Regions from separate parts of the Paenibacillus sp. 23TSA30-6 genome, predicted to be linked through region 4. Evidence: riboswitches for the same ligand, from Rfam matches in the RefSeq annotation. Region 4 holds a riboswitch; each other region holds the start of a gene.
The links. A riboswitch is a leader RNA that binds a small molecule or an ion and turns the genes downstream of it on or off. The one in region 4 is predicted to bind thiamine pyrophosphate.
Positions count from the first base shown of each region.

Region 1: linked by a shared signal. The riboswitch ahead of thiM (hydroxyethylthiazole kinase) and the one ahead of thiC (phosphomethylpyrimidine synthase ThiC) in region 4 are both predicted to bind thiamine pyrophosphate.
Region 2: linked by a shared signal. The riboswitch ahead of E0698_RS07555 (thiamine phosphate synthase) and the one ahead of thiC (phosphomethylpyrimidine synthase ThiC) in region 4 are both predicted to bind thiamine pyrophosphate.
Region 3: linked by a shared signal. The riboswitch ahead of E0698_RS16450 (ABC transporter substrate-binding protein) and the one ahead of thiC (phosphomethylpyrimidine synthase ThiC) in region 4 are both predicted to bind thiamine pyrophosphate.

Region 1 is NZ_SLTL01000049.1:7,666-15,078, reverse strand. Features, by position in the region: gene E0698_RS25015 (fibronectin type III domain-containing protein) at 61-2,112, opposite strand; gene E0698_RS25010 (YetF domain-containing protein) at 2,375-3,064, opposite strand; gene thiM (hydroxyethylthiazole kinase) at 3,165-3,983, opposite strand; TPP riboswitch at 4,037-4,146, opposite strand; gene E0698_RS25000 (right-handed parallel beta-helix repeat-containing protein) at 4,221-5,180, shown strand; gene E0698_RS24995 (metal-sensitive transcriptional regulator) at 5,224-5,490, opposite strand; partial or broken gene E0698_RS27765 (DsrE/DsrF/DrsH-like family protein) at 5,567-5,866, opposite strand; gene E0698_RS24985 (SDR family NAD(P)-dependent oxidoreductase) at 6,555-7,413, opposite strand, start outside.
Region 2 is NZ_SLTL01000006.1:148,251-155,663, reverse strand. Features, by position in the region: gene abc-f (ribosomal protection-like ABC-F family protein) at 1-897, shown strand, start outside; TPP riboswitch at 986-1,094, shown strand; gene E0698_RS07555 (thiamine phosphate synthase) at 1,377-1,991, shown strand; gene thiO (glycine oxidase ThiO) at 2,057-3,205, shown strand; gene thiS (sulfur carrier protein ThiS) at 3,202-3,405, shown strand; gene E0698_RS07540 (thiazole synthase) at 3,408-4,175, shown strand; gene E0698_RS07535 (thiazole biosynthesis adenylyltransferase ThiF) at 4,172-5,230, shown strand; gene E0698_RS07530 (response regulator transcription factor) at 5,375-6,070, shown strand; gene E0698_RS07525 (C40 family peptidase) at 6,141-6,638, opposite strand; gene E0698_RS07520 (thiamine diphosphokinase) at 6,919-7,413, opposite strand, start outside.
Region 3 is NZ_SLTL01000017.1:60,616-68,028, reverse strand. Features, by position in the region: gene E0698_RS16460 (bifunctional 2',3'-cyclic-nucleotide 2'-phosphodiesterase/3'-nucleotidase) at 1-671, opposite strand, end outside; gene E0698_RS16455 (pyridoxamine 5'-phosphate oxidase family protein) at 894-1,328, opposite strand; TPP riboswitch at 1,595-1,704, shown strand; gene E0698_RS16450 (ABC transporter substrate-binding protein) at 1,898-2,944, shown strand; gene E0698_RS16445 (MTH1187 family thiamine-binding protein) at 3,215-3,508, shown strand; gene E0698_RS16440 (ABC transporter permease) at 3,505-4,281, shown strand; gene E0698_RS16435 (ABC transporter ATP-binding protein) at 4,346-5,302, shown strand; gene E0698_RS16430 (TatD family hydrolase) at 5,299-6,147, shown strand; gene nfsA (oxygen-insensitive NADPH nitroreductase) at 6,326-7,069, opposite strand; gene E0698_RS16420 (heavy metal translocating P-type ATPase) at 7,360-7,413, opposite strand, start outside.
Region 4 is NZ_SLTL01000024.1:39,700-47,112, forward strand. Features, by position in the region: gene acnA (aconitate hydratase AcnA) at 1-1,563, shown strand, start outside; gene E0698_RS27720 (SdpI family protein) at 1,749-2,024, opposite strand; gene E0698_RS19635 (YitT family protein) at 2,156-2,992, opposite strand; gene E0698_RS19640 (hypothetical protein) at 3,478-3,630, shown strand; gene thiC (phosphomethylpyrimidine synthase ThiC) at 3,749-5,536, opposite strand; TPP riboswitch at 5,720-5,832, opposite strand; gene E0698_RS19650 (IclR family transcriptional regulator) at 5,986-6,729, opposite strand; gene E0698_RS19655 (alpha/beta hydrolase) at 7,029-7,413, shown strand, end outside.

The sequences.
Region 1 (7,413 bases), on a different contig from region 4:
CGGGTTTCTCGACAAGTTGAGTTCCAGATTCTTTACTTGGAACCATTTTTACAAAAGCATTTATTTTGTAATCGTAATTTGTTTGGATGCAGCGCTATAATTCACTTGGTAGCCCGAAAGCTCACTAATGGCTCTTAGTGGAACTAATGTGTAGCCCTTAAAAATAATCGGGGCTGTGATGGGAGTTGAGGAATTCCGGGATATATTTAGCTCATATACTACCATCTTGGGATTCTTAATTTGAAGTATCACCTGTTTGCCTTCAGTAGGGCGATTCATAAGGATCCGCTTGGTCCCTCTTTCATAATTCACCTGGTAGCCCACCCGTTCGCTGATAAAACGTAGCGGAACCATCGTCACCCCATTTATGATCTGCGGGGCCTGATCTATCGACATAGCGCGACCATCCACGTAAGCATATTTAGCTCCTGGTGTCAGGATGAATGAAGTTGCGTACGGGGCAACCGTATTGTTGGAGTACACGGACGCTGAGCCAGAGTTTGTTGTACCTGTACTTGTACTTGTCGTGATAGATGAACCGCTGGTATTAAACACACGATTGCGAATAGCTTCCAGTCGATCCAGCAGATCACTTTTACGCGACCCGCTTGGCAGATCACTAATTGCGTCTCTGGCAGCACGCCAACTGGATGCACTCAGGTTATTCTCCGCAGTCCTCATCAAATCTCTTGCTTCCTCATAGTCTGATGAACTAGACGACGAAGAAGAATAGGAAGTATCCGTACGTTCCGACAAACTCACACCTGAAGATTCCCCTCCATTGCTTTTTACTGCTACTACCTTAATTACATACCAGCGTCCTGTACGCAAATTCGTAATATTGTAGGACTCAGAGGTTGTAGCCCCACGATAGTCATTATCAACATATATTTTCACCCTCTGCGCTTCACTCGGAATATCGTAGGTGATTTTTATCCAGGTTTCATCCTTGCTGTCTACCTCAAGATTGGTTACTTCCGACGTACTGGAGCTCGAATTAGTCGTCGCACTCAGCTTCACGCCAGAGGACAACGCACCTGTGCTCCGCTTGGACCTAATCGTAATTCCATACGACCGAGCTGCTGTCAGGTTCGTGAACGTATATGTCGTTCCTGATGAATCTGTTATCAGTTGCCCGTCCAGATATAGACTAACTGTACTAATCCCGCTGGGTCTCGTCCAGGAAATGGATATACTCTGATTACCAACGGACGTCACTGTCGCTCCAGTCACATCTGGCACGGACGAAGTATCGACGGAGACTGTTGGGGTTGTAACTGGAATACTAACCCCCCCAGATACGTTTCCGGATTTATCCACTGTTTTGACCGTTACGGTATAGTTAGTGGAAGCGATCAAGCCACTAAACGTGTAGGACGTACCTAAGGTTCGCTGCACTTCCCTATCATTTAGATAGATAATCGCTTGGCTCAGGTCAGCATCCTTGGGCAAAATGTAATTCACAGTAAAAGCGTTGTAACCCACATTCGTCGCTGTCAGCCCGCTCACCTCTCCTGGAGGTGTCTTATCTACAGGAACAACAGAAGCCGTTTTGGCCTGTACTGAAGTCCCCTGAGATTCATTTCCGCTCTTATCCACCGTCTGCACTCGAAAGTTATATGTTGTATCAGGCTGTAAGCCGCTCATCATATAAGAATTACTTTTGATGTTATCTACATATACGTCCGTGCTGACGCTGACCTTTACATGGTCAAAATTGGTGTCCGTCGGATTTGTCCAAGACAAGTTCATCTTTGTTGTATCTGCCGGAACCGCTGTCAAATGGCTTACTTCTCCAGATGCAATACTCAACGCAGCTGTTTGGTTCGCCAACGTTTTTATAATTCTGTTAATATAGGTTCTTTGACCATCTACTTCTGTAAGCGTAGTCACGCCTGTACCCGAACCAACCTTCGCATAGCGCCCTTGACCTGCTAATACATTTGCATGTGACTGCTCTATACCCGGATTTTTCAAATTCCAGCTATGCTCTTTGGCAGGCAACGCACTCGCCGCTACATCCGTTCCCCCCAAGATGCCATATCCCGTATTCAAAATCAGAGTAACCGTTGCGAACGGAGCCATCCATTGGCGCAATCCCTTCTTTTTCATGATCTGTGCACTCCTTGATAACAATATGTATTTGTCAAACCAGTTGGTAAGATTACAAAATCCTCTTATTGTAATCCAGCCTTGTCAGCCTAGCATAAGCAATAGACGTTCATTTAAATGTTATCGGAATATTTAAAGGAAATGTTTAGGCTAATAGTACAAGCTCTTTCCCCAAGCCAAGAACTGGACTTGTATACATAAAAAAAGCCGCGCTGAGCGCGGATACTAAAAGATAATTTATGCCTGGTCCAACCTGGTCTAATTAGGTTTTCTCTCCCATCGGAACAATGTACAGTGTTCCATCCTCGCTATACTCCGCATAGGCGATCTCGTCGATATCACCATATCCTTGCTCTCGGACCTTTGCTTTAATCTGCTCCATATCGATTTTCTTGCCCCTCATGGATTCGTTCAGCAGCTTTCCTTTATCGATGACCGTAACGGAAAAGAAATCAGGCTGCACACCTATCCCCATATCCTGAGCGGTTGGCGGCTCGTATTCGGGTTTGCGCATGACTGATAGTGAGCCGTTCGTTTCCAACGTGGCGTACCTGACCTCACGAAGAGAAAAAATATTTTGCTGCCGAAGCATGGAAAGTAACTGTGTATACTCAATATCGTATTTTTCTAGCATTTCTTGATTAACCTTGCCTTTATCGATGAGCAGCACAGTCCGGCCCTCCGCCATATATCCAAATCTTACAAAATGGGTCGTTGCCTTCTCAAAAAAATAGGACAGCGCGCACCACAGTGCCAAAGCAAACAAAAGCTGCCCAATGCTCACCTTATCGTCGTATAGTGTATTCCCCACAATTTCGCTTAAAACCAATGACGTTAAAAAATCGAGCGGTGTTAACTGACTGAGGGTTTTCCGCCCTGTAATAAAAGCAATAATCCACAAACCAAAAAAGCTGATGATCAATTTGACACCAATCGTGACGAATACCTCCATACATACACCTCCCGGCAAGAAGTTATTTCTCCTTACGGGTTATTACACCTGTCCATTTCTATATAAACAGTGGTTCATTTCACCTTCTATCCTCTTGTGTTCAGAATATCCGCTCTAATGCGCGCACCCTACCGTACTGGCGCACATCTTCCGGCGTTACCGCGAACAGCATATTAAGTAGCTCGATCTGAAAGCTTCCTGGTCCTTCCCCACCTTTTCGTTCTGCTGCCATTTCAGCAGCAACGCCATATACGGCAAGTGCTGCCATGCCAGCAGTAAGTCTGTCGTTTTCGACAGCAGCGAAAGCGCCAAGCACCGAAGTTAATAGGCAACCAGCTCCCGTAACTTTGGTAAGCATGCTATGGCCGTTCTCAATGATCCACCCTATACGGCCGTCGGTAATGACGTCTTCTTTGCCGGTGATTGCAACAATTGTATTCAGTTGATGGGCTGCTTTGACTGCAAGTTGTGAAATATTCAAATTGCCTGTTTCTCCAGCATCGACACCTTTAATTTGTATGTCTTCGCCAATGATTTGTGCAATTTCAGCAGCGTTACCGCGAACAATATCCACCTTGACCCGATCCAGAATCCGGAGAGCGGAGGCTGTGCGGAATGGGGTCGCTCCCGCGCCCACGGGATCTAACAGCACAGGTACCCCATGTTCATTAGCCGATAAACCAGCCATAATCATGGACTCTACAAGTTCTTCATTTAACGTACCAATGTTAAGTACAAGCGCCCCCGCAATTCGGGCCATATCTGCGACTTCCTCTTTGGCGTATGCCATAACTGGTGAAGCGCCGAGCGCGAGCAGTCCGTTTGCCGTAAAATTGGTGACGACCACATTGGTTATATTGTGAACGAGCGGATTCGTATCCCGCATATTTTGTAGCAACAAAGCCATTTGATCTAACATTAAAAAACCAACCCTCTTTCTTCAGGAACCTGTGAAAGACTGTTGGCCTATACATATGTATACACTTCTATCCCTACGCTGGCATTATCCAACAGGTTCACACGGTCTACGACGGCTTAGTCGTACTCTCAGCTTGCTTCCACAGGCTCCCGTTATATTTTTTTCTAATGTTACGGGTTCGTCATACAAAAATCAACAGATATTTTGATCATGTAAAAAACGTTTGGAGGTTTGCTTTTGGACCCATCTATTGCTTCTTCCCCGTCTGCTGTTGTAGCCGCTGATGGCTCGGGTGACTATCTCTCTCTAATTGAAGCTTTAGCATCCAATGAAACTAATATTTTAATAAAAAACGGTATTCACAATGTTTTTACTACTATATTGATCCAAAACCATACTACAAAAATACAGGGTGAATCCATTGAACAAACGATACTTCGCCAAGCCGATCCTTCAAAGGATTTAATCAAAATAAACGCCGATGATGTTTCGATTACCCGCTTAACCCTGGATACGTTCACTCACTCTGCTCAAGCAGCTCTTGTTGTTGCATCCTCTAACCGTACCCGCATTGAAGGAAATAAGATTTTAGGTGCTGCAAGTATTTTTGCCGTATACTTTGCGGGTCCACAGGTGACGCCAGGTGCAGATACGATTGCAGCAGTAGAAGAAAATCATCTCGATAATGAGAATGTGTTTGAAAATAACACCTTATATTCTGAAGGGATTCGCGTTTCACGTAATTTAGAGCACCCAATTTCATTAGGCAGTCGATACCATGGATTAGAGATTATGTACAATAAGATTTGGGATACCCGCTTTTTTGGCATTGAACTGGATCAGCTTTCTAACCATATTAACGTGATGTTCAACACGATTGATCATCCTGATTTCTCGGGCATCCAGGTTTTGCGATGTTCTAAAATCAATATTTCCAATAATATCATTTCTAATTTTGGAGCCTGGAAAGGTCGTGGTAAAATTCGTGATTGGACGAGTGATTCGAACGGGATTTATCTGGAAACGGATGTTCAACAATCCAGTATTTATTTAAATGAAATCATATCCAAGGGAAATGGGGATTTTGGTATTCGGGTTACGAAAGAAACCTCTCACAATCGAGTGTATTTTAATCGAGTTTTAGGGACTTATGTTCAGCATCCCTTATGGATTGAGGGCAATAATTTCGGGAAATAATATTGCCCTACCCATTCTGAGGTTCAAGTCGGACTACAGCTCCTTAACGACTTTTTACGAGAAGCTGGATCGCTTCCTTAACAAGTTTATCTGTATCTCCACCAGCCTCTTGTTCTTCCAATATACAACGTTGCAGATTCTCTGCCACGATCTGGGCAATCGCTTTATCGGATGCATTGCGTACGGCGGATAACTGGCTTACTACGTCCTTACAGGATTGTCCTTCATCCATTAAACGAAGCACCCCACGCACCTGACCCTCAATTCTTCTCAGGCGTGTTTTCAGCTCATCACTATAATTGTAATCCATCAGGTATACACTCCTTTTTGATTTAATCATATACATGTATAGGTATATTATAAACCGAAAAAATAATAAGGACATCCTAAATGAATAGATTTACCTTACCCTGCGAAGCATCCCCCAGGTAGGCAGCTACTCCGGCATATTCCAAACCGTCCATCAGCTCTTCCTGTTGTAGTCCTAGCAGATCCATGGTCATGGTGCAGGCCACCAGCTTGATCCCCTGCTCTTGCGCCAGCTCGATAAGCTGCGGAAGGGAAAGCGCATTATGCTTTTTCATGACATGCTTGATCATCTGTGGGCCGAGTCCTGCAAAATTCATTTTGGACAATGCAAGCTTTTGGGGTCCACGCGGCATCATCCAGCCAAATTTGGAGCCTAGAGGTGCGCCGATCAAACTTCCCAATACCGTAAAAACAGTTACGATAACCGGAATTTGACCCGTTGATATTTTGCCAATGACACCGCCAATGGCGGAAATGAACACAATAGCGAATGAGGATGCGATGGTCGTTCGGGTAGGAATCTTGAGCACGGTTAACATAAATACTCCCGCTAATGAAGCAAAGAAGACCTGAAACATGCTAATCGTGGACACTTCTTGTGCTGAAAAATGTGCTATGCCCAAGCCAGCCGGGACAAAAAGTAATAACGGATAATTGATAATGGCTCCGCTGATACCCAGCAAACCGGAAAAGAATGATCCGATCAGACCCAGAAGCACCATGACTCCATACAGGAGAATATCCATCATACCCCCACTTTAGTTGTCATGTACGGCACAGCGGTTAGGTCCCATTTCCATGTCTCGCTGTTCTTCTTCCGTAGGTGTTATTTTTCCCATGTTGGTCTGCCGAATTTCTTGATAGGCGTTAGGGTGTTCTGGTAAGTTAGCAGTTACTCTATTTCTGATTTCAGTCTCACTTTGCAGGTTTAAACCCGGATTCGTCTGGTAAAGCTCTGCTAAGCGTGCGTGAACTTTACCGCCTTCACTCAGCTCCGTGATGCTGCCATCGCGGCTTTCATAGCTTGGAAGTATATTTTCTGATAAAGCCCCATCATAGATTTTTTTATTGACGTTTTTTCAATGCGAGTATTGTATCCGTTATGCCTTTTTCAAAAGGGGTCTTGGGTATAGGGCCTACAACACGCTCGTATTTGCTACCATCCAGCACAACAGGTGTTTGGGTCAGATATAGCATCTCTACGATTTCACGAATCACGGGATCAAATAATCCGATCAGACGAAGTGCGGTTTTTCGCAGTGGAAAGACGGGTTTAGTTTTACCACTTGCTTTTTGTGCAATATGCACAAGCTTTTTGCCGGAAATCACACCCGCCCCCGGTATGTTCCAATTTTGACCGTAAGCTTCTTCCCGGCTAGCTAATTCCACGATCATCACTGCCACATCGGGTAGATACACATATTCGCGGGGGACATTCAAGCCTCCTATGAAAATAGCCGGTTTTCCAGCAGCCACAGCCTCCATAGTTAAACCTAAATAAGAGGATTTGTTGGCTGTAGGTCCGTAATAATCAGGCAATCTTGCAATCATAGGCTGTGCATGATCCCAGTGGGAACTGAATATAAGCTTTTCAAATTCCAGCTTGACTTTTCCCTTACGGGTATGAGGGTTTTTGGGATGTTCCTCATTCACCAATGGAGTCAATGCCTTTCCGTACGGATAAATTCCGTCTATGATGACTATTTTCTTACCTAAACGGTTGGCTGCCTCCATGACGGATTCCCCCAAAGGAAGCTGGCGTGTCTCCATTTCGTGGTATGGAACAGCCGCGCATTGGAAAATGACATCTGCATCCTTAACCGCGTCACTAACCTGATTCGCATCGAATACATCTCCTTTATAAACAGACAGATGCTTTGGCTGACCCAATGACGCTTGTAATTGCTGGAGCTTATCGGAAGAA
Region 2 (7,413 bases), on a different contig from region 4:
GAGTTTATGAATCAGGTCGTTAATGTCATCTATCATCTTGAATTTGCCAAAATGACCCGTTATTCAGCCAACTATGAAAAGTTCCTTGAAATGGCGGACCTGAACAAAAGCCAGCATATTGAAGCTTATGAGAAGCAGCAGGATTTTATTAAGAAACAGGAAGATTTCATTCAACGCAATAAGGCTCGCGCCTCTACGTCAGGTCGGGCGAAGAGTCGTGAGAAGCAGCTTGATCGAATCGAGCGCATCGATAAACCGGAAGAAGCGGCTAAGCCAACATTCCAATTTAAAGAAGCGCGTGCGAGTGGGAAAACGGTATTTGAGGGTATTGATTTTGAAATTGGCTACACCCATGCCCTGTTGCCTAAAATGTCCATGACGATTGAACGTGGCGATAAAATTGCGATTGTGGGCTACAATGGTGTCGGTAAATCGACATTGCTCAAAACCATTCTGGGAAAAATTCCGCCGATCAGCGGCAAGACCTATCAAGGGGATTTCTTGCAGCCGGCTTATTTTGAGCAAGAAGTACGCGCAGAGAAAGTTACACCGATTGAGGATGTGTGGAATGAATTCCCGCACTTGAACCAGCATGAGGTACGGGCGCATTTGGCGCGTTGCGGTTTGAAAAATGAGCATATCACCCGTCCGCTATCCGCGCTCAGTGGTGGTGAGCAGGCCAAAGTCCGCCTATGCAAACTGCTAATGCGGGAAAGCAATTGGGTGCTTTTCGATGAGCCTACTAATCACTTGGACATCAAAGCGAAGGATGAGCTGAAACGTGCCTTGAAGGAATACAAAGGAACGGTATTGCTCGTATCTCACGAACCGGACTTTTACGAGGATTGGGTAACCAAAACGTGGAATGTGGAAGAATGGTCAAGTAAAGTCAACTAAATATCCAGTTCTGTACCAAGCTTCACAAGAAGCGGGGTTTGCAGGATTAGGAAAATATGCTAAGCTATCTTTAGCTGATACAATAAAATAGTTACACTAGGGGAGCCGCCCATGCGGCTGAGACGGAATAAACGGATTTCGGACCCTTTGCACCTGATCTGGGTTATGCCAGCGTAGGGAAGTGAGCGCCGTACAAACGAGGTAACGAAAATCATTACTTTGTTTGTTCGTGGGACAATATACGTATACGGATATGATGGTCCGTTCGGTTATTGGACGTACGTTAAACCACTTCCTTTGGGAAGTGGTTTTTTTGCGTTTTCGTTTGTGTTCATATGTTCGTATTCATATATCGTACCCCTTCATTTTTTTGCTGGTAAACGTGGCTAGTCCATACCGTATAGCACGATATGAGACTGTAAAGATACAGGGTCAGCTTACAACCATTTAGTCCATTGTGAGGTGAGAATGAGATCGAATTGCACGTAATTACGATGGAAGGCGATTCCAGTGCACATGCACATACTGCCCAAGTGGCTGCTGCTATTCATCCGTATGTTCATTATGTACACGTGCGCTTGAAGCAGAAGGGCGCATTTGAATTGCTTGCTTTAACCCGCAGTATGGTGAATCGAGGAGTTCCTTTACAGCAAATTGCAGTAAATGACCGAGTGGATGTTGCTTTGCTTACCTCCGTTGGAGCTATCCAGCTACCGGCTAACGGATTACCTGTTGAGGATGTCAAAAGTATACTTCCAGAGGGTACGCACTGCGGGGTGTCGGTGCATTCTTTGGAGGAGGCACAGGCTGCCGAACAGGCAGGAGCGGATTATGTACTCTATGGTCATGTGTATGAGACTCACTGCAAGCCGGGGGTCACTCCGCGAGGTATAGTACAGCTTGAGCGCATATGCAGGCTGCTGAGCATCCCTGTAATTGCTCTAGGCGGCATACAACCACGCCATATTCACGAGCTGTATACTGTGGGTGCAAGCGGAATTGCGGTGATGTCTGGCATCTGGGAGGCTGAGTCCCCCGTTGCGGCTGCGATGGCGTACAAGCGAATGGCGGATCGGGTAGTGCACAGCCTGTAGTGGTGAAACGAAAGTAGGAGATCGCTGCAAGCAGAATCGTTTAGGGGAGAGGAGAGATGGAACATATGCCAGAGATAAAAACAGAGGCACAAGCTATTGGACACGCTGAATGCTTGGTGATTGGTGGAGGTGTCATCGGTAGCTCCATTGCTTATCATGTGGCCAAGGAGGGTCGCAGTACGATATTGGTGGAACGATTCATTCCGGGCGGGGGAGCCTCAGGGGCTGCGGTAGGGATGCTGGCAGCAGAGAGTGAAGAATTCACCGACCCGGAGTTGGCACAGTTCGCCCGCACAAGCCGGGATGCACTTCCCGAGCTGGTTCGTGACCTGGAGCGTTTGTCTGGTGTTGCGGTGGAATTCCGAACAGAAGGATTTGTGACTCCCTTCCGTTCGGAAGCAGAGGGGCAAAAACGCTGGAATGCGGCTATTGCGCGAGAGGGTGATCATCCTGTGTGGTGGGATGCCAGAGAATTGGCCTGCCGAATTCCAGGTTTGGATGGTCAAGTGATCGGGGCTATATACCGATCAAAGGAGACACAGATTTCTCCTGCCCAGCTTTGTCGTGCTTATACGGGGGCAGCTGTCGTACTGGGAGCAACAATATGCTCTGGTACACAGGCGGAGCAACTCGTAATACAGAATGGGCGAGTTTGTGGCGTACAAACAGACAGTGGTTTTTTTTCCTGCGAACAGGTCATTATTGCTGGAGGCTTGGATAGTATGAGACTGCTGGAGCAGGTTGGTTTTGAATATCCGCTTAATCCGGTCAAGGGTGAGGCTGTTGCAGTCTCCTTGAAGGATCATCCATTGGAATATACTGTTTACGCCGATGATATTTACCTGGTGCCCAAGCGGAATAACGAGCTTTGGATTGGGGCGACGAGTCTGCCACATCTGTATGACAAAGAGGTCACCATTGGGAGCCTGGAGGGGCTGCTGGCCCGTGCTTCTGCCTGGCTGCCTCGCGTCCGTGAAGCTTCTTTTATACGCACTTGGGCAGGCTTGCGTCCGCAGGCAGCGGCGGGGCGTCCTTGTATTGGAGCTGTTCCCGGCGTGGACGGAGTATATACTGCGGTCGGACACTACCGGAACGGTGTGCTGCTGAGCGAAGCTACCGGGCGTGCGATTGCAGCGCTGTTAAAAGGGGCTGGTGTGGCTGAGCTTGGAATAAGCAGCTTTTCTCCTGAACGTATAAAGGAGGCGAGCAAATGAAGCTGACGATTAACGGTCAGAACATGACCTTTTCCAATCGGATCATTCATGTGGATCAACTGCTGAAAGAGCTGGATTTGAAAGTGAAAACTGTAGTGGTGGAGCTGAATCGTCACATATTGACTCGTGAAGATCATGATGAAGCGGTACTGAAGGATGGAGATAGCTTGGAAATTGTACATTTTGTGGGAGGCGGTTAATCATGTTAACGATTGGCAAAGCATCTTTTACGTCAAGGCTGCTATTGGGTACAGGAAAATTCCCCGATCTGGATATTCAATCCAAAGCTGTGGAAGCTGCGGAGACCGAAATATTGACGTTTGCCGTGCGGAGATTAAATTTGGAGGAACGGGATAAGCAACATTTTCTGGATACGCTGGATTTGAGTTGTTATACGTTGCTGCCTAATACGGCAGGAGCGACGACAGCGGATGAGGCAGTGCGTATCGCTCAGCTGGCGAGAGCCTCAGGTCTGTGCGATATGATTAAGGTGGAGGTCATTGGGGATAGCAAGACCTTGCTGCCTGATCCTTTTGAAACGCTCAAGGCTAGCGAAAAACTGCTGGAGGAAGGCTTTATCGTGCTGCCTTACATATCGGATGATGTGATTCTTGCCAAAAGGCTGCAAAAGCTTGGTGTACATGCCGTTATGCCTGGAGCTTCACCCATTGGTACCGGACGCGGCTTGCTAAACCCGTTCTCATTGGAGCTCATTATTGAACAAGCGGAGGTTCCGGTTATCGTCGATGCCGGTATTCGCTCACCTGGAGATGCAGCAATGGCGATGCAACTGGGGGCAGATGCCGTGCTGTTGAATACAGCTGTCTCAGGAGCTCAGGACCCTGTAAAAATGGCTGAAGCGATGAAGCTGGCTGTTCGCGCGGGCAGATACGGTTTTGAGGCGGGCATGATTCCTGTAAAACGTTATGCCTCGGCAAGCAGCCCGACAGAAGGCTTGGTTCAGGCATGAAGGCGACTGAAAAAACTGGTGTGCAAGTACAACAAAATGATCGTTATTCCAGACAGGAAAGATTCGCCCCTTTCGGGCCGGAAGGACAACGTCGTCTGGCTTCATCCCACGTACTGATCATAGGTGCTGGAGCGCTGGGTACCGGGATTGCGGAAACGCTCGTTCGTGGAGGCGTAGGCACTGTGACCATTGCAGACCGGGATTATGTGGAATGGAGTAACTTGCAGCGCCAGCAGCTTTTTCAGGAGAGTGACGCCGCAGAGAGGTGCCCCAAAGCAGTAGCTGCCCAGCGAAGACTAAAGGAAATCAATTCGGAAACGATCATACATGCACATGTACTGGATGTTGGGGTAGAGGAATTGGAAGAGCTGATTCAGGGAGTGGACCTCATTATGGATGCCACCGACAACTTTGATACCCGGCTACTTATGAACGATATGGCACAAAAGCATCGCATTCCTTGGATTTATGGGGGATGTGTTGGCAGTTATGGTGTAACCTATACCATTTTACCAGGGAAAACACCTTGTCTTCATTGTCTGCTTGGAGCTGTACCGTTCGGCGGAGAAACCTGTGATACCGCGGGAATTATAGCACAGGCGGTGCAGATGGTCACGGCCAACCAAACCACGGAAGCCTTCAAGCTACTTGGTGGATACCCGGAGGATCTTAGGGGGAAGCTGCTTTCGTTTGATCTGTGGCAAAATGAGTATGTAGCGATAGCAGTAGACAGTATCAAAAAAGCGGATTGTCCTTCTTGTGGCACTCATCCGACCTACCCTTATTTGTCGGCAGCCCATCGCCAGAAAACAGATGTACTGTGCGGCCGGGATACCGTTCAAATTAGACCAGCGAAGCCGATACAGGTGAATCTTAAAGAAACAGCAGACAGACTGGCTTCTTTGGGAGAGGGAAGAGTGGAGCAAAATCCGTTTCTGGTTTCTTTCAGTCAGGGAGCGCACCGTTTAGTTATTTTTGCAGATGGAAGAGCCTTGATACACGGAACGAAGGACGTAACAGAAGCAAGGAAAATCTATCACCGCTATTTAGGCTAAACCGTAAAAGCAGGAAGTCTTCCCCCGGGGAATGATTTCTCTGCTTTTTTGTTACAATATAATAAATAATGCTTAAATCATTTGTATCAAATACGTCTGTATCCATATCGCAGTCCTATGTCCAAACACAGGTGGGTGAGAAGAATGAACCCGTTAATTTTACTCGTGAATGGGAATGAAGCATCTGCTACTACGTACGTGCATCAGTTGAAGCAGGAAGGCTATCAGGTTGTTTACGCCCGCAATGTAGCGGAGGGAGAGTCCTATTTAGACGAAAATTCTGTGAATTTGCTGCTACTCAATATGGAAAATGAGCAGGCCAATACACAAGGCTTGATCCGCATCATGCAGCAAAATGATCCCACTGTTCCCATGTTCGTAATGACCTCATCGGACGATGAAAACCATATTGTTTCCTGTTTTGAGCAGGGAGCACACGATGTGATTGTCCAACCCTTTTCCCCTAAAGTGTTTCAAGCCAGAGTGGCTAATTTATTGCGGATTTTTGGTACTGCATGTGATGTGAAAAGGCCGATACAGGCGGGTGATTTACATATTGATAGTGGAAGTAGACTGGTAAGCAGAGGCGGACAGAAGCTGGAATTAACTCCGAAAGAATTTGATCTTTTGTTTCATCTGGCTATTCATCTAAATCAGGTTTGCAGCAGGCAGCAAATTTTGAAGGATGTCTGGAAGCATGATTATATTGTTGATACGAACGTAGTAGACGTGTATATCAGGCATTTGAGAGTCAAGGTAGACAAAGGACAAAGATTCAAAATGATTCGCACGGAACGAGGCATCGGCTATTCACTCAGAACACCCCCTGAAACAGAGTAGTAAAGTATGGGGAAATATAAAAAAGCCGAGACCCAGAGTCCCGGCTTGAATAGGCTAAATCAAATGAATGCTACAGCACGCGGCGTGCTTTGATGTATGTTCTTTTCCAGTTGCCAGAGTTCAAATCGGAGTAAGTAACCCCAGGTCCGCCATATGTGTGTAAAATTTTACCTCCACCTACATAGACCGCTACATGTGTAATGTTGCGACCTGTGGCGCGGCTACCGCTCGAAAAGAACACGAGGTCACCCTTTTTCAGATTGGACTTGGATACGGCATGTCCAACTTTGGATTGTGCAACAGAGGTACGAGGCAAGTCGACGCCGTATTTCTGAAATATGTGCTTCATGAAGGAAGAGCAATCAAAATTGCGTGTTGTGCTTGTGGAAGCACCAAATCTATAGGGAGTCCCCAGATATTTTTCACCGTAGTTAATTACTTTTTGGCCTACAGAAGTAGCGGTGGCAGCTTGAGCCGTATTTGTTCCCTCTAATGCAAACGTTCCAAAGCCGATAGTGGCTGCCATTCCTGCGATAATTGCCTTTTTTATGATTTTATGCATGTTCATGTTGTAAGTACCTCCAGAAATTGATTTGTGTAATATTTTGCTGAGTTGCTAACTAACTGACAGCGTTGAGTATAACAGCTTTGAAGCCGCCTAATAGTTGGAAAAGCACTCTCAAATCCTTGAGGGACAAGGCTTACACGCCAATTATTAAAAAACGATTAAAAATTACAATTTGTAAAAAATATCGAATTTCACAAATCGGGATAAATGATAAAACTCTTGATTAGCAAGGGTTTTAAGCAGAAAAAATCCTTTTACGAAGGTTACAATAATGTCATAATTAATCTTTACTTTGGATCACAAGCAGCAGTCCACTTTCGATGGAAATCGTCCCTTTTGGAGCGATCAGCTGGTTGCTGACACCGCGTGATTGTCCCATTTTAAGTGTGGCATTGTGCAGTGGATACATAAATCCATCCAGCTCTATACCGGTTACTTCGGCAGTCATAGGAATGAGAGATGTATATGTATAACCCATAGGCTCAATCTCCAGCGTGGATCCAGTGAGTTCAATATAGTTATGGGCGTCCATAATGGCACAGCTTATATGATGTTGCATCGCACGTACCAATATTTGAACATTAGCCAGCGTATGATCCATTCGTGTCCCCGTAACGCCAAGCATAAGCACATGTTCTGCCTGCTCATCCATGGCAATTTCCAGAGCAAGCTCTGTATCTGTCAGGTCCTTGAGCACGGGATCGCACGAAAGCATACGTTTACTTGCGGATTCAACCCGTGACTTTTCCTCAGGTGTTACTGAGTCAAAGTCTCC
Region 3 (7,413 bases), on a different contig from region 4:
ATATCCTTGGTAACGACTTTGCCCTTCAAATTACTTTCATCCCACTGCGTAATTTGTGGTGTTACCAAGCCAATCACGCCCACTTTGAGTGAATGAACTTCACCCTTTTCATCCGTCACTTCTTTATCCAGAATGCGATAAGGGGTAAAATAATTTTTAGTACCTTGGCCCCCATCATCGTAATACACGTTCGCATTTACGTAAGGGAAATCAGCTCCCTTGAGCGATCTTTCCAAAAAGTCGAGACCATAGTTAAATTCGTGGTTCCCCACCGTAGCCGCATCATAGTCCATCAAGTTCATCATCTTGTAGACCGGATGGACACCGCCTTCTTTCTCGAAGGTTTTGCTTCTGGCCATATAATCACCCAGTGGATTGCCCTGCAACAAGTCGCCGTTATCGAACAACAGGCTGTTTCTCGTTTCACTGCGCGCCTGCTGGATCAGTCCAGCTGTGTTAATCAAGCCATATTCGTTCGTTTCCTTGTCCGCATAGTAATCGTAATTCATCAAGGCCGCATGAATATCCGTTGTTTCCATGATCCGCAAATTCACTGTAGCGCTATCCTTGGATTCGCTGGCAGCCCAAGACGGAGCGGCTGAAAACACCAGCATACTACAGGCTACGACGGCTGCTGTAAACCCTTTAAACCATTTTTTATGAAATAACAAAATATATCCCTCCTCATTAAGGTGTAGGCCTCATACACATACTTTTGCACATATATGTAAGTTTAGAACCCACCATTTCTATTTTAATCCAACGCGGGACAAAAGAGTAGTCATTTACCCTATTTATTTATGAAAAAATAATTAATTTTTCGCAAACATAAAAACCAGCAAGCCTCCCAAAAAACTCGGAGAATTGCTGGTTTTCTCATACTCTATCCGTTTCTATTTTTCCCACACCTGACGTCCGGTTTGCTTGCCCACATACTCAATTCGAGTAGGATTTACATCCAGAATGACATAATCGGGGTCATCCGGGCCAGAAAACCATTCCTTCAACGAATCATTCCACACTTGTTTGCGCAATCCCTCGTCAGCCGTTACACGGACAGTCGCCTCAACCTCTACGACTTCCTTTGTACCGCCAACCTCATAGCCCAGCAGCAGATAAGCGTTTGGGTTGTCCTTGAGCTCCTCCACCTTATGTGTTTTGCGATCTGTCGCCAGATGGATGTTCAACCCTTCGTTAAAAAGAGCCATATAGCGTACCTTCGGCTTGCCGCCCTCCACCGTACCCAACGAGCAAAATTTGTTGTTATCCAAAGCCTTTACAATGGCTTGTTCCAGTTGGCTGCGATCCAATGATTCCGTTTTACCCACGGTACAACAACTCCTTTTCGCAAATTAGAATTCCTTTGAAGGCCTATGCCATGATCCAACACCAGCTCATCAAACCATACCTGCGTAGCTATTCTGAAAAACAACTTTAAGCGATTGAATCATGGTCATTTTCAGAACAAAGCTCACAGTAAAAGTGTACCCTGTCGTTTGGCAAATGAACCGCCACTTCTTCCTATATGCTGGACAGACCCGCCTTCTAGGCATATAATCGTCGTAGTAAACCCGAATGAATAACCCATTCGACTATACAATGCCAGGGGTGCTGGAATCGGCCGGCTGAGAGTGTGTCCCAAGACACTGACCCTTACAACCTGATCTGGGTAATGCCAGCGTAGGAATGCTTAAGCAAGATGCGCCTTTTCTTTGACCAGGCCCATCCCTTACTTTGGTATATACATGCGCAAGCGTCCCGGAACATCGGGGCGCTTTTTTTGTTGAAGATGATGTTGTTGGAACAGATAGCGTCCGGCAGAAGTTATTTTTGTGAAATGGGAAACATAAGCTGTCTGATCCGACGGATTACGGGTAATAAAGGAGAGAACACAACGATGAAGCGCATGAAAATGTTAAGCCTCGGGCTGATCAGCCTGTGGTTAATGGCCCTGACCCTGACCGCCTGCGGCGGAAGCTCCCCCTCTGCCCCACAAGGCGAGACTCCTGCCGCCAACACCCAATCATCCTCCCCGACAAAGGGACTCAAGGACGTTAAAGTCGTGCTCGACTGGACGCCAAATACGAATCATACGGGCCTCTATGTCGCCAAGGACAAAGGATTTTATGAAAAAGCAGGCTTGAATGTCCAGATCGTTCAACCCGGCTCAGGCGGAGCCGATCAAATGGTTGCTTCCAATGCTGTACCTTTTGGTATCAGCTATCAGGAGGGCGTCACACAAGCTCGTACGCAAGGGGTACCGCTCGTATCCATCGCTGCGGTCATCCAGCATAATACATCAGGCTTCGCAGCCCCGGTTGACCGCGGGATTAAGAGCCCGAAGGATTTTGAAGGTAAAACCTACGGCGGCTGGGGTTCGCCCGTAGAAGAAGCGGTCATGAAATCCATCATGGACGCAGACAAAGGCGACGTAAGCAAGGTGAAGATCATCAACATGGGCAATGCCGATTATTTTACAGCCGTGAAGCGGGATATCGACTTTGCCTGGATTTTCTACGCATGGACCGGGATGGAAGCCCAATTACGGGGTGAGCCACTGGATATGCTGTATGTAAAAGATTATTCCAAAAGCCTGGATTACTATACACCTGTCATCGTGAGCAACGAACAGACCATTAAAAATGATCCTGAGCTGGTCAAGTCCTTCATGGACGCAACCGCTCAAGGCTATGAATATACCATCGCTCACCCGGAAGAAGCCGCAGACATCTTGACCAAAGCGGTTCCGGAGCTGGATAAAAAGCTGGTGCTCGCCAGCCAAAAATGGCTAAGCCCACGTTATCAGGACGATGCCACCCAATGGGGCGTACAAAAAGCGGAGATATGGAAAAACTACTCCGACTGGATGTATGAGCGCAAGCTGCTCAGCAAACCCTTGGAAGTCGATAAAGCCTTTACCAACGACTTCCTGCCCAAGCGTTAATCATTTTGTTAAAACGCTAAATGTGTAAAAATTCCACACCAACAAAACCCGATAATATGTTGCTTTTAAGGCGGTTGGCAGCGTAGCGTTACATTTGAATCTGAAGAAGCGCAGCGTTCGCCTTTGCCGTGGGATTCTCACCTTTTAAACTATTCAAAGAATCCCACGGCAACAGCGATCGTAAGATCAAATGAAACGCGAAGCGGTCTCCCCCCCTTAAACCACCATATTTCCCTAAAAACACTCCAAATAAAGGACAGGTGAATTCACATGGCTAACACACTGCTCAGTATTCAAGTGATTCCTAAAACCCCCAATAACGAGGACTCTTACGCATATGTAGATAAGGCGATTGAAGTTATTCAGCGCTCTGGTGTCAAACATCAGGTGAACCCATTGGACACAACCATGGAAGGTGAGCTGGATGAGCTGCTGAAAGTGGTTAAGGACATGCACGAGGCACTGACAGAAGCGGGCAGTCCAAGTGTCATTTCACAGATCAAAATCGCACATAACCCGCAGGGTATCAGCATGGATAAGCTGACCGAGAAATATCGCCCATGAACCCGAAAGGCAAAAACGCATCCTGGTGGAAAAGCGTATGGCCGCCCCTTGTGGCGGTCCTCTTCTTTTTAGCGGCCTGGCAGGGAGCGGTTTCCTATTGGCATGTGGAATCATGGATACTGCCTGCTCCGTCCCTGATCGTGCAGGAAGGAATGGCCCAATCGGTGCTGATTAGCGCACATACCTGGGCTAGCGTTCGCTTAACGCTGGCAGGATTTGCTATCGGTACAGCGACAGGGCTATTGATCGCTATCGTTCTTCATACCATCCCTTTTCTCAAATCGGCTCTGTACCCGCTGCTCATTCTTAGTCAAAACATTCCGACCATCGCTCTCGGTCCGTTGCTGATGGTGTGGTTTGGTTTTGGCGTTTTGCCCAAGCTGATGGTGATTACACTGGTCTGCTTTTTCCCCGTGGCTGTAGCGGCCATGGACGGGCTGACACGGACGGACCGCACGATGATGAGCTATATGCGCATGTCGGGCGCAGGCCGCATGACTATTTTCATGAAGCTGGAGTTACCACATTCCCTGCCACAAGTATTTTCGGGCATCAAGATTGCTGCCACCTACAGCGTGATGGGCGCAATCATTGCTGAATGGATCGGAGCCAGTGAAGGAATTGGATATTATATGAATCTGCAAAAATCAGCCTACCGTACGGATCTGATTTTTGCCGCCATTGGCATCATTGTTACACTCAGTTTGCTAATGTTCGTAGCTATTCTACTGCTGGAAAAATGGCTGGTACGCTGGAAACCCGATCAGGAATAGCTTTCAAATGATATGACCAGAATACGCTGGAACCGCAGGATACCAAAGAAAGGACGTGGTGCGTATGAGTCTGCATCCGACTGACTTATCACCGCAAAATATGGCTGATGAACAACAAGTCCAAGGGGCCGTGGAACAGCAGGAGCGTTCCTCCACTCCTCCAGCTCTGGAACTGGACGGCATCAGCCTGGCCTTCCGTGAAAAGCGAAGCTCACTGCCTGTATTGAAGGATGTATCCTTGACCGTCAAACCCGGGGAATTCGTCTCCCTGATCGGTCCGTCCGGCAGCGGCAAAAGCACGCTGTTTCACATCATCGGCGGGCTGCTCAAGCCCCAGCAAGGACACATCCGTATGCACGGACAAGACGTGACCGGTGAGCGTGGGCATATCAGCTATATGCCACAGCAGCCCGCGCTTTTTCCGTGGCGTACCACGCTGGACAATGTGCTGCTCGGGCAGGAAAACGCGCCGCGTAAAGATACAGCGGCGCAGCCCCGGCACGCCAGCGAACGCGAACGCCGTGAGGATGCCCTGCGATGGCTGGAGCAGGTCGGGCTTGGCCCATTCGCAAAGGCATATCCGCATACGCTCTCTGGCGGCATGCAGCAGCGGGCGGCTTTCCTGCGTGCGCTACTCAGTCCGCAAGAGCTGATGCTGCTGGATGAGCCGTTCAGCGCACTGGATGCGCTGACGCGTGGAGACATGCAGCAATGGCTCCTGCGGATGTGGGAAAAGAACCGCCGCTCCGTGCTGTTCATTACCCACAGCATTGAGGAAGCGTTGCTGCTCTCCGACCGCATCTACGTACTGTCGGCACGACCCGCTTCGGTGATACATGTCGTAGACGTTCCCTTCCCCCGTCCTCGCAGGGAAGAAATCACCCTCGACCCGCGATTTATCGAATGGAAGCGGAAAATGACAGGCTGGATGCGCGAGGAAAAGCACAGACTGGAAGGCGACACGGGCAACCCTGAAGGCGTCCGTGAGGATGCTTCAGGTGACGAGGTAAAGCCGTTATGAATGACTTGAAGGACATGAAACTGGACGTGAGAACACCATCGCCAGCACCCGCACCGCTCATCGACGCGCATATTCATGTGGATAGCTATCCGCCTGAGCAGCAGGAGCTATTGCTCGCTTCGCTTGCAGATAGCAGCGTCGAAGCCGTCATAGCCGTGTCCATGCAACTTGCCTCCAGCCGGGCCAATTTGCGTTTGTCTGAGCGTTTTCCCGGGCTGGTACGACCCGCCTTTGGCTTTCATCCCGAACAGCCTCTTCCATCACAAGCTGAGCTTGATCTGTTGTTCGACTGGATGGACAAGCATGCAGAGCATATGGTTGCCGTAGGCGAAGTCGGCTTGCCCTACTATAATCGGCTGGAAGCCTTGGAGAGAGGCGTTTCCTTTGACCTTGCTCCTTACATAGAACTGCTGGAACGTTTTGTCCGATATGCGGGAAAACATAACAAGCCGATTGTGCTGCATGCTGTTTACGAGGACGCGGACATTACCTGCGACTTACTGGAACGCCACGGCGTCACGCAGGCGCATTTCCATTGGTTTAAAGGCTCTGCCGCCACGACTGAACGCATGGCCCGTAACGGCTATTATGTCTCCCTCACACCGGATCTCTTGTATGAGGACGAAATCCGAAATTTGGCAACACAGTATCCATCCGGTCAGGTGATGGCGGAAACGGACGGCCCTTGGCCCTTTGAAGGGCCTTTTGCCGGACAACAGACCCATCCGTGCATGACCGCCGAAGTCATTCGGGCGTACAGCAAGCTGACAGGTCAAAATGAAACTGTCGTTCGGCAATTATTTTATGACAATACGAGACGCTTTTACGCACTGTCTAATTTATAAAGTCATATCAGCTATTCCCTGAAAAGATATACAAGCCAAGCTTACAACAAAAGCAAAGAACCTCCTATTACGCGGACTTCATCATGCGCAAAAAGGAGGTTCTTTGTATTTTTCAAACATACCTACGGCTTTATGCCATTTATATGTTGCTGCGTTATTTTTATCGCCTACCCAACCTTTATTGCTTCAAAAATCCCTTTTGCTCCAAAAAAGACTTCATCTGCAAACGTGTAGGCTCGGTCAGTCTTGCTGCCATCTGCTCTGACCATGGGGTAGACCGCTGACCACCTGTGCGTTCCTTCAAATATTCAGCCGATGTGTGATCATACAGATCCACAGCTTTCATCGTCTGATTTTTGTCGTAGCCGTTCATATGCAAAACACCGGACAGTGGAAGACGTGGACGTAAGCCCTCTTCCTGATCCGGTACACCAATACACATACCGAACACCGGATATACCAGCTCAGGCAATCCCAACAGCTCGGATACCTCGGCTATTTTTGTACGGATACCCCCGATGTAGACAATGCCCAAACCGAGCGATTCGGCGGCTACCGCTGCATTCTGTGCAGCTAACGCGGCATCAATGGTCGCAACCGTGTAATTTTCGACGGAACCTTCATAGGAGGACTTGCCCGGTTGATGATGAACCGTGACCTGCTTCAAGCGGTACAAATCTGCACACCACACGAGGAACGCCGGGCATTGCTCAACGTAAGCCTGACCACCTGCCAACTCAGCCAGCTTTGTTTTCAAAGAAGGCTCTGTAACGGCAATGACGGTATAAGCCTGTACATTGCTGGACGAGGAAGCCATCTGGCCTGCTGCCACAATAGCTGCGAGCTGCTCGTCAGTAACGGCATCTGACTTGAATTTTCGTACAGACCGATGATTCATCAACAAGGAAATCGTATCATTCATGACTGCTTCACTCCTAATCCATAATATAAGCTTTTTATCTGTGTCAAACTGTGCATATACGAAGAGGTTTCTGCATGTTTGCATGGCACTACTACAAGTATTATGAAACTTTCGGGAATGATAAGCAACCCGACAGGATGAAGGGGGACAGCATTGATAAAAAAAGCTGAACATAGCAAAAAGGCAAGCACCCAGGAGATTAAATCCCTGCGTACTTGCCTGATGAACAACTGTCCACGCTTTATCGTGATGTCTGCTGTTCGTATCCCGTCTCTGGTAAACAAACCTGATTACAGCTTCACCCGTTGGAGACGCAGGGCATTCAGCACAACCGAAACAGAGCT
Region 4 (7,413 bases):
GACCGTGTTGAGCTTAGCCGCATGAAGGAAACCTTTGAAGGCATTATCCGTACCCCTGTGGACAAAGGCGGCTACGGACTGAGTGATGAAAAGATCGCGCAGAAGATTCCGCTGACCCACCCGGACGGCTCCACCAGCGAGCTGGGTACTGGCGCAGTCGTGATTGCGGCTATCACAAGCTGCACAAACACTTCCAACCCTAGCGTTATGCTGGGCGCAGGCTTGCTCGCCAAAAAGGCAGTACAACGCGGGCTCAAAAAGCCGGGCTATGTGAAAACCAGCTTGACGCCGGGCTCCCTTGTCGTGACGGAATACCTGCAAAAAGCCGGGCTGATCGGTCCGTTGGAAGCCCTCGGCTTCCATGTGGCAGGCTACGGCTGCGCGACCTGTATCGGTAACTCCGGGCCACTTCCTGACGAAGTGAGTCAAGCCATCACAGACCACGATTTGACGGTTGGCGCAGTCATTTCCGGCAACCGGAACTTTGAGGGCCGCGTACATGCGCAAGTCAAAGCCAACTACCTCGGCTCACCGCCACTGGTTGTTGCTTATGCGCTGGCAGGTACGGTGAACATTGATTTGGTGAATGATCCGCTCGGTTACGATCAGGACAATCAGCCGGTCTACCTGAAAGACATCTGGCCAACTTCCGAGGAAATTAAGGAAGCGATCAGCCTGTCGCTCAGCCCGGATATGTTCCGTCGTAAATATGAGAATGTATTTACTGCCAACGAAAAATGGAACTCCATTCCGGTTCCTGAAGGCGAACTGTATGAATGGGATGAAAAATCAACCTATATTCAAAATCCACCATTCTTTGAAAAACTTCAGGATGGCGTGCAGGATATCAAGGAAATCCGTAATGCCCGTGTGCTTGCCCTGTTGAATGATTCGGTCACTACGGACCATATCTCACCAGCAGGCAACATCGCCCCTTCCAGCCCGGCAGGACTGTACTTGAAGGAGCATGGCGTGGAACGCAAGGACTTCAACTCCTACGGCTCCCGTCGCGGTAACCACGAGGTCATGATGCGCGGTACATTCGCCAACATTCGTATCCGCAACAACGTAGCTCCCGGCACCGAGGGCGGCGTGACCAAATACTTGCCGACGGATGAGGAAATGTCCATCTACGATGCATCTATGAAATATCAGGCAGCCGATCAAAACCTGATCGTTATTGCCGGCAAGGAATACGGCACAGGCAGCTCCCGTGACTGGGCAGCGAAGGGTACGCTTCTGCTGGGTGTCAAAGCCGTCATTGCAGAAAGCTTCGAGCGGATTCACCGCAGTAACCTGGTCGGCATGGGCGTGCTTCCACTGCAATTCCAGGAAGGCTACGGCTGGTCCAGCCTGGGTCTGAACGGTCGTGAAACGTTTGACATTCTCGGCATCGACAATGACGTGAAGCCGGGTCAAGAGCTTACCGTTGTGGCCAAACGCGAGGATGGCACGAAGTTCGAGTTCCCGGTAACTGCCCGTCTGGACAGCACCGTCGATATTGATTACTACCATAACGGCGGCATTCTGCAAACCGTATTGCGTCAGATGATTCAAGAATAAAGAGCGAATGAATAATAAAAATCCCCTTCAAAATGCAGTGAAAAACTGCAAATTGAGAGGGGATTTTTAACTATAAATGCATACTCGAAGCATTCAGGAGAAAACATATGCCTATGATTGAAAATACGAGGGTTATAAGAACTGTGAAGAGACTAGGCAGACTTTTCATTATTGAACCCTCTTCACTATTGAACTGACGGCTGAGATAGGGTTGGAATATAAGCAGAGATGCGATGCGTCGTCCACCACGCAATTTCATTCGAAAGCAACCATGGAAACCTCAAACCGATTAGACGATTAGGTTTTAATGTAGTGCATGTTATCCCTACTGCTAAATGTAATATAGACGATAGGATTAAGACCATATTTAAAGTGCTGAACAGAAACTTGCCTGAATATTTCAGCATGAGAGCAAGGTAAATCAGATCCCCATCTTCGAACCTCCCTATAGCAGGAATCATACGATTTACTTTTATTATGCATTTTTTTCAAAAACCAACCAGGAGAAAAACATCACAACAACAAAAAAGCCGCTCCCTCAGGACCGACTTCTAACCATTTTCACATCTAACCTTACCTTTATTCCCACCAGCTACTTCGAAATATCGAGAAAACCCTCTCCGAACACGTCTCGCACGTCATGAATCGTGATGAACGCTGCTGTATCGATAGCCTTCACAATCTTTTTAAGCGCCGACACCTCTTGTTTACTAATGACGATATATAGAACTTCTTTCGGGTTTTTCGTGTAATATCCGTGGCCTGACAGGACTGTAACTCCCCGATCCATTTGGGTAATGACCATCTCGGCAATTTTGTTTTGATGCTCCGAAATGATCATGACCGCTTTTTTTGGGTTCAGTCCTTCGATCATAAAATCCATAACCTTCGTACCGACATACAAAATAACGATAGTCAGCATAAGCTTTTCCGGGCCAATAATAAAATAGGACGAAAACGCAACAATCAGATCAAAAAACAGCAAGCCATAGCTGATGTTCCAATCCAGATATTTGTTGGCGATCCGGGCCAAAATGACCGTTCCTGCTGTTGTACCGCCCACCCGCACGATCAGGCCAATTCCGATACCCACCAAAACCCCGGCAAATACGGCGTTAATCGTCGGCTCATGCGAATCAATCCGCCAGTTGGCCGTTAAATGTAAAAACAGCGAGTTAAAAGCAACCGCAATCACAGTGTACAGGGTTGTTCTCTTGTCCAAAAATTTATATCCGACAATCAGCAGCAAGCCATTGATTACTAGATTGACGATCGAAGGGGACCACTGAAACAGGTAGTACAAAATAATCGTGACCCCTGTAACGCCCCCCTCGCCAAACTCATTCGGGATAACAAACAGATTAACAGCCAGCGCGAAAAAAAACGCACCCAGAATAATAAATGCGATGTCCGCAATACTTTTTTTCATATATGTCCTGGTCCTTTCTCAAACATTTCAACGGATGAATCGCCAGATGGATTGGCTGATTCTAGTAGCTAAAACACGCTTACAACCAGTTCATGGTATCCACTCCCAAACATAAAGTCAATACAACTTTGACACTTTAATTCGCCACCAGACTGACTTCATATTGACTTATATAAGGGTATTCGACAAAAAAACACAATCCCGACTACTAAACTAAGAAAACGGGCCTCTGGCCCTTGTTTTGGACCTAGGCACATTTTCCTTCAAAATGACCATCCGCCTAATCCGAATTTTGGACTCGCATGACCATTTTCCTGTTTTATGTCAAAAACGTTTTAATTTGAAAAAATGCGTTTATAATGATTGAAACATTACCAAGCAGTCTACCCGGTATTACGACATCAAGTACATACGAATAGTCCTATACAGACGTCCTAAGCAACTCAATCTGAATTTGACAAAATGGAATTGGAGGAACAACCCACATGAATACAATGAATTTAACTGTACACACCTTGATGCCTTTCCATCACCAATACCAACGTGCCAACGCGGTGAGTATGCAGAAGAAAGAAGACAGCTCGGAGAAGAAGCTCAGCTTTCAGGACATTTTGAATGAGAAAATGGGTAAAAAATAAAGCCGCCGTTTATCCGGTTGCATGATCTCGCTTTACATAAGCTAAAAAGCCGTGGCTTCCTACATCATCTGTAGAGAACCACGGCTTTTGTTATTCATACGTTCATAAGTTTAAGGATTTACTGCCCGGCATCCCGATACTGCTCTGCCTTCTCACGCATCCCGGCGGCTACCGCTTCTTCGGTGTTCAGCCCCTTATCCGCCGCATAGGCGCGAATGTCCTGCGTGATACGCATACTGCAAAACTTGGGACCGCACATCGAGCAAAAGTGTGCTTCCTTGGCTCCCTCTGCTGGCAGCGTCTCATCATGGTAGGACAAGGCCCGCTCAGGGTCGAGCGAAAGATTGAACTGGTCACGCCAGCGGAATTCAAAGCGTGCCTTGGACAAAGCATCGTCACGCTGCTGCGCCCGTGGATGGCCTTTCGCCAGATCGGCAGCATGTGCCGCAATTTTGTACGTAATAACACCTTCACGAACGTCATCCTTGTTCGGCAGACCCAAATGCTCCTTCGGCGTAACATAGCACAGCATGGACGTCCCGAACCAACCAATCATCGCTGCCCCGATCGCCGAGGTAATATGATCATAGCCAGGTGCAATATCCGTCGTGAGCGGTCCCAGTGTATAAAAGGGAGCTTCCTTGCAAATCTCCATTTGCAGGTCCACATTCTCCTTGATTTTGTGCATCGGGACATGTCCCGGCCCTTCAATCATAACCTGAACATCATGCTTCCAGGCAATTTGCGTTAACTCGCCCAACGTATCCAGCTCAGCAAACTGTGCTTCATCATTCGCATCATAGATACTGCCTGGACGTAGACCGTCTCCGAGGGAAAAGGCCACATCGTAGGCTTTCATAATTTCGCATATTTCTTCAAAATGTGTGTACAAAAAGTTCTCCCGATGGTGCGCAAGACACCAAGCCGCCATGATCGACCCTCCACGGGACACAATTCCCGTCATTCTGCTTGCCGTCATCGGAATATACCGCAGCAGCACGCCCGCATGAATTGTAAAATAGTCCACGCCCTGCTCCGCCTGCTCAATCAGCGTGTCACGATACAGCTCCCATGTTAGCGCCTCTGCTTCGCCGTTCACCTTTTCAAGCGCCTGATACAGCGGTACAGTCCCAATCGGCACAGGGGAGTTACGGATGATCCATTCACGCGTTGTATGGATATTACGGCCTGTGGACAGGTCCATGACCGTATCCGAGCCCCAGCGTACAGCCCAGGTCATTTTCTCCACTTCCTCCTCGATGGAGGACGTAACCGCAGAATTACCAATGTTCGCATTAATCTTCACGTGAAAATGACGACCAATCACCATCGGCTCACTTTCCGGGTGATTGATATTTGAAGGCAAAATAGCTCGTCCTGCCGCCAACTCCTGCCGTACAAACTCAGGCTCCACCCCTTCGCGGATCGCCGCAAATTCCATTTCGGGCGTAATGATCCGTTGCCGCGCATAATGCATTTGCGTTACACTACGCCCTTGCCGCGCACGAAGCGGACGGTTGGTTACGCCGGGAAATTCAGCCGTCTCCCGTTTGGAGCCGGGCTTCAACCCGTTATCCTCCGGCTTGACGGCGCGCCCCTCGTAAGCCTCCACATCGCCTCGTTCCAGTGCCCAAGCTCGCCGTAATGGAGGCAAGCCCTTACGGATATCGACCTGATAGGCTTCGTCGGTCATGGGACCGCTCGTATCGTACACACGTAACGGCTCATGATGCTCCGTGCCCTGCGGCGTATGTGTGGGATGCAGGGCAATTTCACGCTCCGGTACGGCAATGTCCGGCCGCGAGCCTTGAATATATACCTTGCGGCTCCCCGGAAAGGGCTTCACCCCTCCTGTCTGTTCATCCACTGCGTTCCCTACTGTTCCTTCTGTTTCTGTCGGTTTCATTGTCCATTCCTCCCGTTTCGATGAAATGACACACCGATCCGGAACCATCCCCAGGCTGGCTATCTATGCAAAAAAGCCGGTTCCCCAGGGGAACCGGCTAATCTAACGAAACAGCTATGCAGACGGCTACGCACGCGGAAACATACTCCGATGCATTGCCGTAGACAGCGGCTACGTATACATTTCAATGGCCGATTACTTCCCTACGCTGGTATGATCCAGATCAGGTGCAAAGGGTCCGGAATCTAGTGCGATTCCATCTCAGCCCGGTATTACAGGCTCCCCCAGTAACTGTGATAATTCTATTCGCATGAGGCGGCTATAATTGACAACCCGCCATCCCCATCAGATTACTTCAAATTTACGGCTTTGGCAACCCTTCTCTGGTCCCTTTTTCCAAGATCTCCTGCATCATTCACTTAGATTGCCCCGGTTCCTCTCAATCCTTGCTACGGAAGCATAAGCCCCATTTCTTTTGCCGCCTCAATCAAAATCGGTGCAAAATCATGCAGCGTCTCGGGCGCTAGTCGGCTGACCGGACCAGATACAGATAAGGCCGCAGCGACCTGTCCCTTCCGATTCACGATAGGCGCAGCCACAGCAGCAGCGCCCGGCTCCCGCTCCTCATAGCTGGTCGCGTAGCCCTTCTCACGAATATCCTGCAATTGAGCCTTATAGACCTCCGGGTCTACCGAGGGCGGCCATTCATCCCCGCTTAGCAGGGCTTCCAGCTCCTGCGGCGGCATAAAGGCCGCCAGCACCTTGCTGGAGGCTCCTACAGCCAGCGGCATGCTTGCACCCACTGGCGCAACGCGGCGGATCGCCTGATTACTCTGCACGGCCTGAATGCGGATACGCATGCTGCCATCGCGCAGGTATAGGCTGACCGTTTCGCCCAGACGGTCACGCAATCCTTCCATCGCTGGCTGTAATAGGATCGCCGGCTCGTCGCTTTGCGACAAATGGGTGGACAGCTCCCATATCCGGATGCCAAGCCGATATTTTTCCGTTGCGGCATTCCGAACGACAAAGCCGCGATCCTCCAACGTGGTCAACAGCCGATGGACGGTACTTTTATGTAAACCAATTTTGGAAGCAATCTCTGTCAGGCCCAGATCGGAATCTCCGGTAAAACACATCAGTATATCAAGCGCACGCTCCACGGCGCGAACGGTTAATTTACGGTCTTCCATTGTGAACCGCTCCTCTTTGTTCCATATTCGTTTCACACCATGAAACATGGTTACATAAATTATATAGAATAGTCGCGGCTACTGTAAACCAATGTTTTTATGACAGCCATATTACAGAACGAGAACAAACATCGACAAATCTTTGCATCATTTTTACTTTTCCGGTTCAGCCGTTGACTTTGGATAACACGCATCATACGATATTAGGTATCTATACGGACATAAACTATCATTTTCAAGTGGAATTGTACCTAGAATTCTATGAAACGAAGTTCATTTTTATAGAAGGAGGCTCTTACATGATTTCGACATCCCAGCGCAGCTCTCAGCTACAGCATGCTGTCCAGGAGCCGTCCACCCCACTGATCAACCCCCGGCTGCTGCAGATCAAGCATGTTGTCATTGCCTTGCTGCTGTCGGTCGTATTTTTTCTGTTGTTTTGCTTTATTACCCTGCACGCCTATATCGCATGGGTACTGACGAATCCAACCGTCGCGCCACTGTACTCGAACCCGATGCAGGCCAAAGGCATGCCCTACGAGGAAGTCAGCTTCCCCGCCAAGGACGGCAGCCGGGTGGTGCAGGGCTGGTATATCCCGGCAGATCAATCGAAGAAAACGATTATTTTCAGCCACGGTTATGGGGCCAACCGCGAAGAAAGTTGGATTCCGATGTATGATCTGG